3 regions of the Neobacillus sp. 114 genome follow, and region 1 is predicted to be linked to each of the others. Evidence: a T-box and tRNA genes for the amino acid it is inferred to sense, from the RefSeq annotation. Region 1 holds a T-box; the other regions hold tRNA genes.
The links. A T-box is a leader RNA that pairs with one kind of tRNA and senses whether it is charged. The one in region 1 lies ahead of proS (proline--tRNA ligase), so its partner is inferred to be a tRNA-Pro.
Positions count from the first base shown of each region.

Region 1 (4,188 bases):
TTAAGATAAACCATTTTCCCTTAATGATGGCTCTCACTTGTTATTCCCCCAGTTCTTCCTGTTTCTTGTTGTCTAAAATTTGTGCTAATTTTTCATACGTGTTTATAAAAGTTGTGATTTCGGTTTCATCGAACTGGGTAATGATAGATTCAACCAATTGATGGACTTTTTCCTGGGCACTTTGAAACAGTTCGACGCCTTCTTGTGTAGGTGTTAAATAAACCACTCTGCGATCTTTTTCATCCCTAGTTCGTTGTATCAATCCTCTATCTGTCATTCGATTTATGATGGCTGTTATTGCACTTTTATTTACCTGAAAAACTTCAGCCAATTCCGTTGACGTACATTCTCCAGTCTGGTGGATATACCTTAAGATGTAGTGCTGGTCATTGGTCAATTCGTTCCCAAGTTGATTTTTAATTAAGGCTTCCGCTTTTTTATGTACCTGAAAGGAAATGTTAACATAGCGGTCAATTAAATCCTGGATTGTGTTGTTATCCATTTTGCTTTCACCCCATTACTTTTTGGAAAATAGTTAATCTATTGAACTATTCACCTGTTAAACTATATAACAAAGTAAATATTGTGTCAATTAGGAACAATCAGCAAAAAAAGACCTTGATTTTATAACAATCAAGGCCATTGCTCCATATGCTTTTGTAGTTTTTTCTTTTTCGTGATTCTTTTGATTAGATATATACCGGCTATCAATGCCAGCACATTTAATGAATCGCCAAAGTTAATTGTTAAACTGAATTGGTTATTCACCTTAATATCACTTTTATTGTTTGTTGTACTAGGACCACTTTTTATTTCCGGCTCTTTCTTTACCACTCGCATGCCCCCTAAAATCTATCATTTCTCTATTAATCATATTCAGGGCGGGGGAAATAATGCTAGATTTTAACAAAGAGGTTTATGAAACAAATTGAGGGATTATCCTTCATTTTTTTCTTTTTCAACGGCATTTTTAAAAATACGTTTCAGGGCTTCATTTTGCATTCTCATGTATTCAAGCAATGTTTCTTTTTCTTCCTCATCGAGCTCAAGTTCATCTTTTTTTTCCTTTTTCATGCAAATCACCCCAATTTAGCTATTAATAGCATTTTAACCGATTCGGAACGTCGATTAAAGTGGTATTAAAAATTTTAAAAAGGCAATAATGGTTAATACTAATGAAAAATATTCCTATAAAGGAATTGACTTTTAGCTAAGGGAAATATATAATTTTTTCAAAAATATAGATTGAAACAATGACGGGGATTAGTAAAATGAAAAAGGTCTTACCAAGAGAGGAAACCATTGGTGCGAGGTTTCTTAAGACGGTCATTTGAACCTGCCTCCGAGTTCTGTATCGGATGAATTGAAGATACATGCGGATCAAATCCGTTATCATGCAAAGAGTTTAAAGCATTTGCTTTATGAATTTAGGGTGGTACCGCCAGGCCTTGGTCCCTTTTTAGGATCAGGGCCTTTTTATATGCAAAAAGCTAAATGCGTCTAAAACAGACGCTGGAGCGGGAAATATTTTTCAGAAAATGATGAGGTGTCAAAATGGCTAAGGAATTTGTAAAAGATATTACTGCGATGGATGAGGACTTCGCGCAGTGGTATACAGATGTTGTTACAAAAGCAGATTTAATCGATTATTCAAGCGTCCGCGGTTCAATGATTATCCGCCCATACGGATTCGCCCTGTGGGATAATATCAAAAATGAACTGGACCGCCGCATTAAAGAAACCGGGCATGAAAATGTGTATATGCCATTATTTATTCCTGAAAGCCTGCTGCAGAAGGAGAAGGACCACGTAGAAGGGTTTGCTCCTGAAGTTGCTTGGGTAACACACGGGGGTTCTGAAGAACTTGCTGAAAGACTGGTGGTCCGCCCAACTTCAGAGGTTTTATTCTGCGAGCATTATAAAAATATCATCCATTCTTATCGTGATTTACCAAAACTATATAACCAATGGGCTAACGTTGTCCGGTGGGAGAAAACAACCCGCCCATTCTTAAGAACATTGGAGTTCTTATGGCAGGAGGGCCACACAGCCCATGCAACAGATGAAGATGCAATGGAAGAAACGATCAAAATGTTGAATGTCTATGCTGAGGTTCTTGAAGGGATCCTAGCTATTCCAGTTGTAAAAGGGCAAAAAACTGAAAAAGAAAAGTTTGCCGGTGCAAAAGCCACCTTCACTGTTGAAAGCTTGATGCATGATGGAAAAGCGCTTCAGTCAGGAACTTCCCATCACTTTGGCACAGGTTTTGCTGAAGCATTTGGCATCCAATACACTGACAAAGAAGGAAAGCTTCAATATGTTCATCAAACATCATGGGGCTTTACAACTCGTGTTATCGGTGCCTTAATTATGGTTCACGGCGACGACCGCGGTTTGGTGATTCCGCCAAAAGCAGCACCAACTCAAGTGATGATTGTCCCAATCGCCCAGCATAAAGAAGGCGTGCTTGATTTTGCGTATGAATTGAAAAATTCACTTGGCAAAGTGGCACGCGTCGATATCGATGCCAGCGACAAAAAGCCAGGCTGGAAGTTCAATGAGTATGAAATGAAAGGTATTCCGGTCCGCTTGGAAGTTGGTCCAAAGGATATCGAAAACAAGCAGGTAGTTTTGGTACGCCGGGACACTTTGGAAAAAATCGTCGTTTCAATGGATCAATTAGAAGAGAAGCTTGTAGCGCTGCTTGAGGAGATTCAGTCGAACCTGTACAACAAAGCGTTGAAGCATCGTGAAGAAAGAACATCGGTTGCCACTACACTTGCTGAATTAAAGGAATCCTTGGAAGCAAAGCCAGGCTTTATCAAAGCAATGTGGTGCGGCGAGTTAGCCTGCGAAGAAAAAATCAAAGAAGATACTGGCGCTACATCACGTTGTATCCCATTTGAACAGGAAAAAGTATCTGATAAATGCGTTTGCTGCGGGAAAGACGCAGATCAGATGGTTTACTGGGCAAAAGCATATTAAAAATTACCTTTTTGAGGGGCTCTTTCGATGGGAGGAGCCCTTCTTTATGCAGTTTTGCTGCCTTTTAACCAGTCTCTCGATGACATTAGGGAGGATATCAGCGGATTTTTTCGGGATATCAGCGGATTTTTAATTTTATCAGCGAATTCATAAATTTATCAGCGAATCTCTATAAGATATCAGCGGATTTTCAAATATAACAGCGAATCGCCAAATTTGCAGTGTCACTTAACCGGGCAAAAAGGAATTTTACATTTTATATCGAACTTAACATAATAGGAGGTGCACAAAATTGAAACCTATCTTAATAGATTTCCCAGAAGAATTTTACACAGAAAGATTAGTTATTCGTAAGCCGATGCCGGGTGACGGAAAAGCGGTTTATGAGGCAATGCAGGTTTCCTTGACCGATCTGAAGCAGTGGATGCCTTGGGCCCACCGCAATCAAACGCCAGAAGAGGTAGAGGCCAACATGCGTGAAGCGCATGCGAAGTTTCTCACTAGAGAAGATCTAAGATTGCATATATTTCATAAAGAAACCGGTGAATTTATTGCATCTTCCGGATTGCATAGAATCAACTGGGATGTTCCCAAATTTGAAATTGGCTACTGGATTGATACACGGCATAGCGGAAAGGGCTACATAACGGAAGCGGTTGAGGGTATTACCAATTATGCTTTTCAGGAATTGAAAGCCAAGCGGGTAGAAATCCGCTGCGATTCTAAAAATGTGAAAAGCCGGGCCATTCCAGAACGTTTGGGATTTGACCTGGAAGGCATTTTAAAAAATGATAGTATTTCTGTTGTTGGAAATGAACCAAGAGATACATGTGTTTTTGCAAAAATAAAATAAAGTAACAAAAAAACTCGACCTAAAGTCGAGTTTTTAAATTAGCTAGGGACGTAACTAAATAATATTTTGTAATCGCCAAATATTCACGAATATATGATTTTGGGACAGCAATCAACGGTGTTCCCGCTGGAAGCCCTTGTACCTTAAGGTCGGCGTCAGAGGCAAGTGACAAGGCACGATAGAGATGAAAGTCATTCGTTACCACAACACCATCTTTAGCAGATATCGGAATGAGTTTTTTTGAAAAATGTATATTTTCATATGTATCAGTTGATTTAGGTTCTAAAACAATCCGAGATTCGTTAATCCCAAGTTTCTGCAGTTCTCTTTTAATACATTCAGCTTCAGAT
Region 1 covers NZ_CP126144.1:2,598,926-2,603,113, forward strand. Annotated here, with positions in the region: gene QNN06_RS12755 (MMPL family transporter) at 1-37, opposite strand, end outside; gene QNN06_RS12760 (MarR family winged helix-turn-helix transcriptional regulator) at 41-502, opposite strand; gene QNN06_RS12765 (hypothetical protein) at 634-834, opposite strand; gene QNN06_RS12770 (hypothetical protein) at 937-1,074, opposite strand; T-box leader at 1,245-1,460, shown strand; gene proS (proline--tRNA ligase) at 1,555-2,985, shown strand; gene QNN06_RS12780 (hypothetical protein) at 3,013-3,138, shown strand; gene QNN06_RS12785 (GNAT family N-acetyltransferase) at 3,278-3,838, shown strand; gene QNN06_RS12790 (YdcF family protein) at 3,858-4,188, opposite strand, start outside.

Region 2 (4,188 bases), 700 kb from region 1:
CTTTCAGATATCACATATCTGATAAGTTTAGATTACTTTTATTAAAACACTTTTAACAAAAAAGTTCAATGAATTTTCAGAATAAAATATTTATTGATGCATGGGGACGGTTCTTTTGCCTCAAATGATGGGCGGAAACGGCTCAAGACTAAGAAGGTTCGGACGCTTCCGATTCTTTTTTAAGCGAATTTGTCCGAAGGTGCCCCAGATTCGGACACTTCCGGACTTTTTTCAGACAATTTTGTCCGAAGGTTGTCAAGTTCGGACACTTCCACTTCTTTTTAAAACGATTTTGTCCGAAGGGTACACAGGTTCGGACGCTTCCACCCCTTTTTAAAGCGATTTTGTCCGAAGGTTACACAGGTTCGGACGCTTCCACCTCTTTTTCACTCGATTTTGTCCGAAGACTGCACATCAAGTACTTCAGACTTTTTAGGAAACCTTGGTAGAGAGTATTTCTAAGTGATCTTCGACGATATTACTGCATCAAAATTTCAACCTTTAAGCTTTACTTCACAAAAAAAGACAACCATTTCAGTTGTCTTTTTGTTTGCCCGGCGGCGTCCTACTCTCACAGGGGCTTTTGCCCCAACTACCATCGGCGCTGAGAAGCTTAACTTCCGTGTTCAGGATGGGAACGGGTGTGACCTTCTCGCCATTGCTACCGGACATATTTTATTTAAGTATAATACCGGTGGTCGGGGTCGAACCGACACTCCTTGCGGAACACGATTTTGAGTCGTGCGCGTCTGCCAATTCCGCCACACCGGCATGATATGGAGGCGACAACCGGATTCGAACCGGTGGTAAAGGTGTTGCAGACCTGTGCCTTACCACTTGGCTATGCCGCCATATTGTTTGGAGCGGAAGACGGGATTCGAACCCGCGACCCCCACCTTGGCAAGGTGGTGTTCTACCACTGAACTACTTCCGCATATTGGCTGGGCTAGCAGGATTTGAACCTACGAATGACGGAGTCAAAGTCCGTTGCCTTACCGCTTGGCTATAGCCCAATAATGGAGCGGGTGATGGGAATCGAACCCACAACAACAGCTTGGAAGGCTGTGGTTTTACCACTAAACTACACCCGCATTAGATGGGGCGGCTGATGGGAATCGAACCCACGAATGTCGGAACCACAATCCGATGCGTTAACCACTTCGCCACAACCGCCATATTGATTTTTATAAAAAATTTAATTGGTGGCGGTCTGGACGGGACTCGAACCCGCGACCTCCTGCGTGACAGGCAGGCATTCTAACCAACTGAACTACCAGACCGAATTGCGGGGGCAGGATTTGAACCTGCGACCTTCGGGTTATGAGCCCGACGAGCTACCGAACTGCTCCACCCCGCGATAATAAGAAAGTATTAAGTTTACGCCATGCTAAAAGCTAACGCCTGACTGTATTAATCTTCAAAAGTATATTCAAGAAAGAGATCAATTGATACACTCTAAAATAAATAACAGTCTTATGGCGGAGGAAGAGGGATTCGAACCCCCGCGCGGTTTAACCCGCCTGTCGGTTTTCAAGACCGATCCCTTCAGCCGGACTTGGGTATTCCTCCGAATAATTGGTAGCGGCGGAGGGGATCGAACCCCCGACCTTACGGGTATGAACCGTACGCTCTAGCCAGCTGAGCTACACCGCCAAATATATGATTTCTATGGTGGAGCCTAGCGGGATCGAACCGCTGACCTCTTGCATGCCATGCAAGCGCTCTCCCAGCTGAGCTAAGGCCCCATAATTTTTTTGAAAAAATGGTCGGGAAGACAGGATTCGAACCTGCGACCCCTTGGTCCCAAACCAAGTGCTCTACCAAGCTGAGCTACTTCCCGGTGAATGAAATTTGATGGCGCGCCCGACAGGAGTCGAACCCATAACCTTCTGATCCGTAGTCAGACGCTCTATCCAATTGAGCTACGGGCGCATTATTAGTTTTATTGAAAAATTGGAGCGGAAGACGGGATTCGAACCCGCGACCCCCACCTTGGCAAGGTGATGTTCTACCACTGAACTACTTCCGCAAATAAATGGTGCGGGTGAAGGGAGTCGAACCCCCACGCCCGAAGGCGCCAGATCCTAAGTCTGGTGCGTCTGCCAATTCCGCCACACCCGCAAAAGAAGTAATTATTTGAAGTGGTGCCGGCTAAAGGACTTGAACCCTCAACCTACTGATTACAAGTCAGTTGCTCTACCAATTGAGCTAAGCCGGCATTTATGGTGGAGGATGACGGGATCGAACCGCCGACCCTCTGCTTGTAAGGCAGATGCTCTCCCAGCTGAGCTAATCCTCCATTTTTGGTGACCCCTACGGGATTCGAACCCGTGTTACCGCCGTGAAAGGGCGGTGTCTTAACCGCTTGACCAAGGGGCCATTTTAAAAATTTTATTATGGCGGAGAGCAAGGGATTTGAACCCTTGATACGCGGTTAACGTATACACGATTTCCAATCGTGCTCCTTCGGCCACTCGGACAGCTCTCCATAATATGAAAGAAGCGACAGTGAATATTTTCGCACATCTATACTTTTATATCAACGAACAATTTCTTCCAAATTCATTTTAGGGGAAGAAAAAAGACAGAAAGTAAAATTTCTGTCTTAGCCCGGCGGCGTCCTACTCTCACAGGGGCTTTCGCCCCAACTACCATCGGCGCTGAGAAGCTTAACTTCCGTGTTCGGGATGGGAACGGGTGTGACCTTCTCGCCATTACTACCGGACCTATTGAATTATAGGTTTCATTCCCTCAAAACTAGATAATGCAGAAGAAGTATAGTAAAAACGAGTGCGCCTTACTTAATAATGACTTGGTTAAGTCCTCGATCGATTAGTATCAGTCAGCTCCACACGTCACCGCGCTTCCACCTCTGACCTATCAACCTGATCATCTTTCAGGGATCTTACTAGCTTGACGCTATGGGAAATCTCATCTCGAGGGGGGCTTCATGCTTAGATGCTTTCAGCACTTATCCCGTCCGCACATAGCTACCCAGCGATGCCTTTGGCAAGACAACTGGTACACCAGCGGTGCGTCCATCCCGGTCCTCTCGTACTAAGGACAGCTCCTCTCAAATTTCCTGCGCCCACGACGGATAGGGACCGAACTGTCTCACGACGTTCTGAACCCAGCTCGCGTACCGCTTTAATGGGCGAACAGCCCAACCCTTGGGACCGACTACAGCCCCAGGATGCGATGAGCCGACATCGAGGTGCCAAACCTCCCCGTCGATGTGGACTCTTGGGGGAGATAAGCCTGTTATCCCCAGGGTAGCTTTTATCCGTTGAGCGATGGCCCTTCCATGCGGAACCACCGGATCACTAAGCCCGACTTTCGTCCCTGCTCGACTTGTAGGTCTCGCAGTCAAGCTCCCTTGTGCCTTTACACTCTGCGAATGATTTCCAACCATTCTGAGGGAACCTTTGGGCGCCTCCGTTACATTTTAGGAGGCGACCGCCCCAGTCAAACTGCCCACCTGACACTGTCTCCCACCCCGATAAGGGGTGCGGGTTAGAATTTCAATACAGCCAGGGTAGTATCCCACCGACGCCTCCACCGAAGCTGGCGCTCCGGCTTCTCAGGCTCCTACCTATCCTGTACAAGCTGTACCAAAATTCAATATCAGGCTACAGTAAAGCTCCATGGGGTCTTTCCGTCCTGTCGCGGGTAACCTGCATCTTCACAGGTACTATAATTTCACCGAGTCTCTCGTTGAGACAGTGCCCAGATCGTTACGCCTTTCGTGCGGGTCGGAACTTACCCGACAAGGAATTTCGCTACCTTAGGACCGTTATAGTTACGGCCGCCGTTTACTGGGGCTTCGATTCAGAGCTTCGCTTAGCAGCTAACCCCTCCTCTTAACCTTCCAGCACCGGGCAGGCGTCAGCCCCTATACTTCGCCTTGCGGCTTTGCAGAGACCTGTGTTTTTGCTAAACAGTCGCCTGGGCCTATTCACTGCGGCTCTTCGGGGCTATTCACCCCAAAAAGCACCCCTTCTCCCGAAGTTACGGGGTCATTTTGCCGAGTTCCTTAACGAGAGTTCTCTCGCTCACCTTAGGATTCTCTCCTCGCCTACCTGTGTCGGTTTGCGGTACGGGCACCTTTTATCTCGCTAGAGGCTTTTCTTGGCAGTGTGGAATCAGGAACTTCGGTACTATAATTCCCTCGGCATCACAGCTCAGCCT
Region 2 covers NZ_CP126144.1:3,295,846-3,300,033, forward strand. Annotated here, with positions in the region: rRNA gene rrf (5S ribosomal RNA) at 553-669, opposite strand; tRNA gene QNN06_RS16035 (tRNA-Leu) at 690-771, opposite strand; tRNA gene QNN06_RS16040 (tRNA-Cys) at 778-851, opposite strand; tRNA gene QNN06_RS16045 (tRNA-Gly) at 860-934, opposite strand; tRNA gene QNN06_RS16050 (tRNA-Gln) at 939-1,013, opposite strand; tRNA gene QNN06_RS16055 (tRNA-Gly) at 1,018-1,091, opposite strand; tRNA gene QNN06_RS16060 (tRNA-His) at 1,098-1,173, opposite strand; tRNA gene QNN06_RS16065 (tRNA-Asp) at 1,204-1,280, opposite strand; tRNA gene QNN06_RS16070 (tRNA-Met) at 1,284-1,357, opposite strand; tRNA gene QNN06_RS16075 (tRNA-Ser) at 1,477-1,569, opposite strand; tRNA gene QNN06_RS16080 (tRNA-Met) at 1,577-1,653, opposite strand; tRNA gene QNN06_RS16085 (tRNA-Ala) at 1,670-1,745, opposite strand; tRNA gene QNN06_RS16090 (tRNA-Pro) at 1,764-1,840, opposite strand; tRNA gene QNN06_RS16095 (tRNA-Arg) at 1,856-1,932, opposite strand; tRNA gene QNN06_RS16100 (tRNA-Gly) at 1,955-2,029, opposite strand; tRNA gene QNN06_RS16105 (tRNA-Leu) at 2,037-2,121, opposite strand; tRNA gene QNN06_RS16110 (tRNA-Thr) at 2,143-2,218, opposite strand; tRNA gene QNN06_RS16115 (tRNA-Val) at 2,224-2,299, opposite strand; tRNA gene QNN06_RS16120 (tRNA-Glu) at 2,305-2,379, opposite strand; tRNA gene QNN06_RS16125 (tRNA-Ser) at 2,398-2,488, opposite strand; rRNA gene rrf (5S ribosomal RNA) at 2,609-2,725, opposite strand; rRNA gene QNN06_RS16135 (23S ribosomal RNA) at 2,813-4,188, opposite strand, start outside.
Region 2: it encodes a tRNA-Pro, which carries the amino acid that the T-box ahead of proS (proline--tRNA ligase) is inferred to sense. The anticodon was not compared.

Region 3 (4,188 bases), 2.6 Mb from region 1:
GAGCCGCAGTGAATAGGCCCAGGCGACTGTTTAGCAAAAACACAGGTCTCTGCAAAGCCGCAAGGCGAAGTATAGGGGCTGACGCCTGCCCGGTGCTGGAAGGTTAAGAGGAGGGGTTAGCGCAAGCGAAGCTCTGAATCGAAGCCCCAGTAAACGGCGGCCGTAACTATAACGGTCCTAAGGTAGCGAAATTCCTTGTCGGGTAAGTTCCGACCCGCACGAAAGGCGTAACGATCTGGGCACTGTCTCAACGAGAGACTCGGTGAAATTATAGTACCTGTGAAGATGCAGGTTACCCGCGACAGGACGGAAAGACCCCATGGAGCTTTACTGTAGCCTGATATTGAATTTTGGTACAGCTTGTACAGGATAGGTAGGAGCCTGAGAAGCCGGAGCGCCAGCTTCGGTGGAGGCGTCGGTGGGATACTACCCTGGCTGTATTGAAATTCTAACCCGCACCCCTCATCGGGGTGGGAGACAGTGTCAGGTGGGCAGTTTGACTGGGGCGGTCGCCTCCTAAAATGTAACGGAGGCGCCCAAAGGTTCCCTCAGAATGGTTGGAAATCATTCGCAGAGTGTAAAGGCACAAGGGAGCTTGACTGCGAGACCTACAAGTCGAGCAGGGACGAAAGTCGGGCTTAGTGATCCGGTGGTTCCGCATGGAAGGGCCATCGCTCAACGGATAAAAGCTACCCTGGGGATAACAGGCTTATCTCCCCCAAGAGTCCACATCGACGGGGAGGTTTGGCACCTCGATGTCGGCTCATCGCATCCTGGGGCTGTAGTCGGTCCCAAGGGTTGGGCTGTTCGCCCATTAAAGCGGTACGCGAGCTGGGTTCAGAACGTCGTGAGACAGTTCGGTCCCTATCCGTCGTGGGCGCAGGAAATTTGAGAGGAGCTGTCCTTAGTACGAGAGGACCGGGATGGACGCACCGCTGGTGTACCAGTTGTCTTGCCAAAGGCATCGCTGGGTAGCTATGTGTGGACGGGATAAGTGCTGAAAGCATCTAAGCATGAAGCCCCCCTCGAGATGAGATTTCCCATAGCGTCAAGCTAGTAAGATCCCTGAAAGATGATCAGGTTGATAGGTCAGAGGTGGAAGCGCGGTGACGTGTGGAGCTGACTGATACTAATCGATCGAGGACTTAACCAAGTCATATTAAGTAAGGTGAACTCGTTTTTACTAAACTTCTTCTGCATTATCTAGTTTTGAGGGAATGAAAAAGTTTAAATTTCCTCTTGCAAAATATGAAATAGACATTATAATAAAATAGTGTCTGATAAATGGTCTGGTAGTAATGGCGAGAAGGTCACACCCGTTCCCATCCCGAACACGGAAGTTAAGCTTCTCAGCGCCGATGGTAGTTGGGGCGAAAGCCCCTGTGAGAGTAGGACGTTGCCAGGCTGTTAAATTGGAGGATTAGCTCAGCTGGGAGAGCATCTGCCTTACAAGCAGAGGGTCGGCGGTTCGATCCCGTCATCCTCCACCATATTAATATGCCGGCTTAGCTCAATTGGTAGAGCAACTGACTTGTAATCAGTAGGTTGAGGGTTCAAGTCCTTTAGCCGGCACCATGCTTCTTACTTCCTTGAGTTACATCAGCGGAAGCATGCGAGAAATCCCGAAGGGATTTTAAGCAGAAATAACTAAGTTGTCTTTGGATAGACTTTATTATTTCGAGCCATTAGCTCAGTCGGTAGAGCATCTGACTTTTAATCAGAGGGTCGAAGGTTCGAGTCCTTCATGGCTCACCATTATAATTATGCGGGTGTGGCGGAATTGGCAGACGCACCAGACTTAGGATCTGGCGCCGCAAGGCGTGGGGGTTCGACTCCCTTCACCCGCACCATTTAAATATTGCGGAAGTAGTTCAGTGGTAGAACACCACCTTGCCAAGGTGGGGGTCGCGGGTTCGAATCCCGTCTTCCGCTCCAAAATTGCCGGGGTGGCGGAACTGGCAGACGCACAGGACTTAAAATCCTGCGGTAGGTGACTACCGTACCGGTTCGATTCCGGTCCTCGGCACCATTTAAAATTAAGATGCGCCCGTAGCTCAATTGGATAGAGCGTCTGACTACGGATCAGAAGGTTATGGGTTCGACTCCTGTCGGGCGCGCCATTAAATTTAATAGTACGGGAAATAGCTCAGCTTGGTAGAGCACTTGGTTTGGGACCAAGGGGTCGCAGGTTCGAATCCTGTTTTCCCGACCATTCTCACTAAAATCATGGGGCCTTAGCTCAGCTGGGAGAGCGCCTGCTTTGCACGCAGGAGGTCAGCGGTTCGATCCCGCTAGGCTCCACCATTAGATTTAAATATGTAATTTGGCGGTGTAGCTCAGCTGGCTAGAGCGTACGGTTCATACCCGTAAGGTCGGGGGTTCGATCCCCTCCGCCGCTACCAAATTATCTTTTGAGAACCTTAACTTGGACCTTTAGCTCAGCTGGTTAGAGCAGACGGCTCATAACCGTCCGGTCGTAGGTTCGAGTCCTACAAGGTCCACCATTAGTTTCATATTTTATGGAGGAATACCCAAGTTTGGCTGAAGGGATCGGTCTTGAAAACCGACAGGCGGGTTAAACCGCGCGGGGGTTCGAATCCCTCTTCCTCCGCCATAAAGTTCAATTTTATATTTCTTATTATCGCGGGGTGGAGCAACGAGCGTTGCTTCGATGAATAATCTGCGAGTTGTATCAATCGAGCTGCTGTTTGAATAAGCTTTCTGAGATTGATACAGTCCTACGTTAGCTTTTAGCATGACGTAAATTTAATACTTCTTATTATCGCGGGGTGGAGCAGTCCGGTAGCTCGTCGGGCTCATAACCCGAAGGTCGCAGGTTCAAATCCTGCCCCCGCAATCCGGTCTGGTAGTTCAGTTGGTTAGAATGCCTGCCTGTCACGCAGGAGGTCGCGGGTTCGAGTCCCGTCCAGACCGCCATTTATCTTTGGCTCAATAGAAAAAATGATTTAATAATGGCTCAGTAGCTCAGTCGGTAGAGCAAAGGACTGAAAATCCTTGTGTCGGCGGTTCGATTCCGTCCTGAGCCACCTTTCATTTTAAAAAACATCACGGCGGTTGTGGCGAAGTGGTTAACGCATCGGATTGTGGTTCCGACATTCGTGGGTTCGATTCCCATCAGCCGCCCCATTATAATGCGGGTGTAGTTTAGTGGTAAAACCACAGCCTTCCAAGCTGTTGTTGTGGGTTCGATTCCCATCACCCGCTCCATTATGGGCCTATAGCTCAGCTGGTTAGAGCGCACGCCTGATAAGCGTGAGGTCGATGGTTCAAGTCCATTTAGGCCCACCATAGTATTATTCCGCAGTAGCTCAGTGGTAGAGCTATCGGCTGTTAACCGATCGGTCGTAGGTTCGAGTCCTACCTGCGGAGCCAAATAGAGAAGTACCCAAGTGGCTCAAGGGGCTCCCCTGCTAAGGGAGTAGGTCGCGTAAGCGGCGCGAGGGTTCGAATCCCTTCTTCTCTGCCATTTGGCCCCTTGGTCAAGCGGTTAAGACACCGCCCTTTCACGGCGGTAACACGGGTTCGAATCCCGTAGGGGTCATACAAAAAAGCTGATGACATATAGTCATCAGCTTTTTTGTTGTTTTTGAACATGCAAATCATTATATTAATATAACCTTTTTGCTATTCCTGCAATGCAATAAAGTGTTGAAATCGCTTGCAAATCTCCTATTCTCCGTAAATGTTGGTATCTAACATTTCAAAAATTGAATAACTTTTCAAACTATTTTCACAATAAAATTACAAAAAAACTTAATAGAATCATGTCGAAAATTGAATGATTTTTTGTCGTATTACGAAGATTTGTGTCAAAAAAACAGATTTTTTAGAATCATTCCCCGCTTGCTGTCAGAAAAGATAAAAAAGTTTTACAAGGATTATTTGTTATTTGCACTTATAATTGGTTTTTGAAATACATATTTTCAGGTGAGGATGAGGAGAGCCATGGCAGTGAATACATTTTTTCCGACTGATTACCAGCTTCACTTATTTCACGAGGGAAATCTTTTTCAAAGTCATCAGCTTTTTGGCGCTCATATCTTTAAGGATTCCGCAGAGACTTATACACGATTTTGCGTTTGGGCTCCGAATGCCCTCCAAGTAAGGCTAGTGGGGGATTTTAATCACTGGAATGGTGATGGATATGAATTACAAAAAGTAAATGGT
Region 3 covers NZ_CP126144.1:5,235,239-5,239,426, reverse strand. Annotated here, with positions in the region: rRNA gene QNN06_RS25800 (23S ribosomal RNA) at 1-1,153, shown strand, start outside; rRNA gene rrf (5S ribosomal RNA) at 1,289-1,405, shown strand; tRNA gene QNN06_RS25790 (tRNA-Val) at 1,415-1,490, shown strand; tRNA gene QNN06_RS25785 (tRNA-Thr) at 1,500-1,575, shown strand; tRNA gene QNN06_RS25780 (tRNA-Lys) at 1,680-1,755, shown strand; tRNA gene QNN06_RS25775 (tRNA-Leu) at 1,766-1,850, shown strand; tRNA gene QNN06_RS25770 (tRNA-Gly) at 1,861-1,935, shown strand; tRNA gene QNN06_RS25765 (tRNA-Leu) at 1,941-2,029, shown strand; tRNA gene QNN06_RS25760 (tRNA-Arg) at 2,044-2,120, shown strand; tRNA gene QNN06_RS25755 (tRNA-Pro) at 2,136-2,212, shown strand; tRNA gene QNN06_RS25750 (tRNA-Ala) at 2,229-2,304, shown strand; tRNA gene QNN06_RS25745 (tRNA-Met) at 2,326-2,402, shown strand; tRNA gene QNN06_RS25740 (tRNA-Ile) at 2,428-2,504, shown strand; tRNA gene QNN06_RS25735 (tRNA-Ser) at 2,522-2,614, shown strand; tRNA gene QNN06_RS25730 (tRNA-Met) at 2,784-2,857, shown strand; tRNA gene QNN06_RS25725 (tRNA-Asp) at 2,861-2,937, shown strand; tRNA gene QNN06_RS25720 (tRNA-Phe) at 2,975-3,047, shown strand; tRNA gene QNN06_RS25715 (tRNA-His) at 3,072-3,147, shown strand; tRNA gene QNN06_RS25710 (tRNA-Gly) at 3,155-3,228, shown strand; tRNA gene QNN06_RS25705 (tRNA-Ile) at 3,233-3,309, shown strand; tRNA gene QNN06_RS25700 (tRNA-Asn) at 3,319-3,393, shown strand; tRNA gene QNN06_RS25695 (tRNA-Ser) at 3,397-3,487, shown strand; tRNA gene QNN06_RS25690 (tRNA-Glu) at 3,491-3,562, shown strand; gene glgB (1,4-alpha-glucan branching protein GlgB) at 3,967-4,188, shown strand, end outside.
Region 3: it encodes a tRNA-Pro, which carries the amino acid that the T-box ahead of proS (proline--tRNA ligase) is inferred to sense. The anticodon was not compared.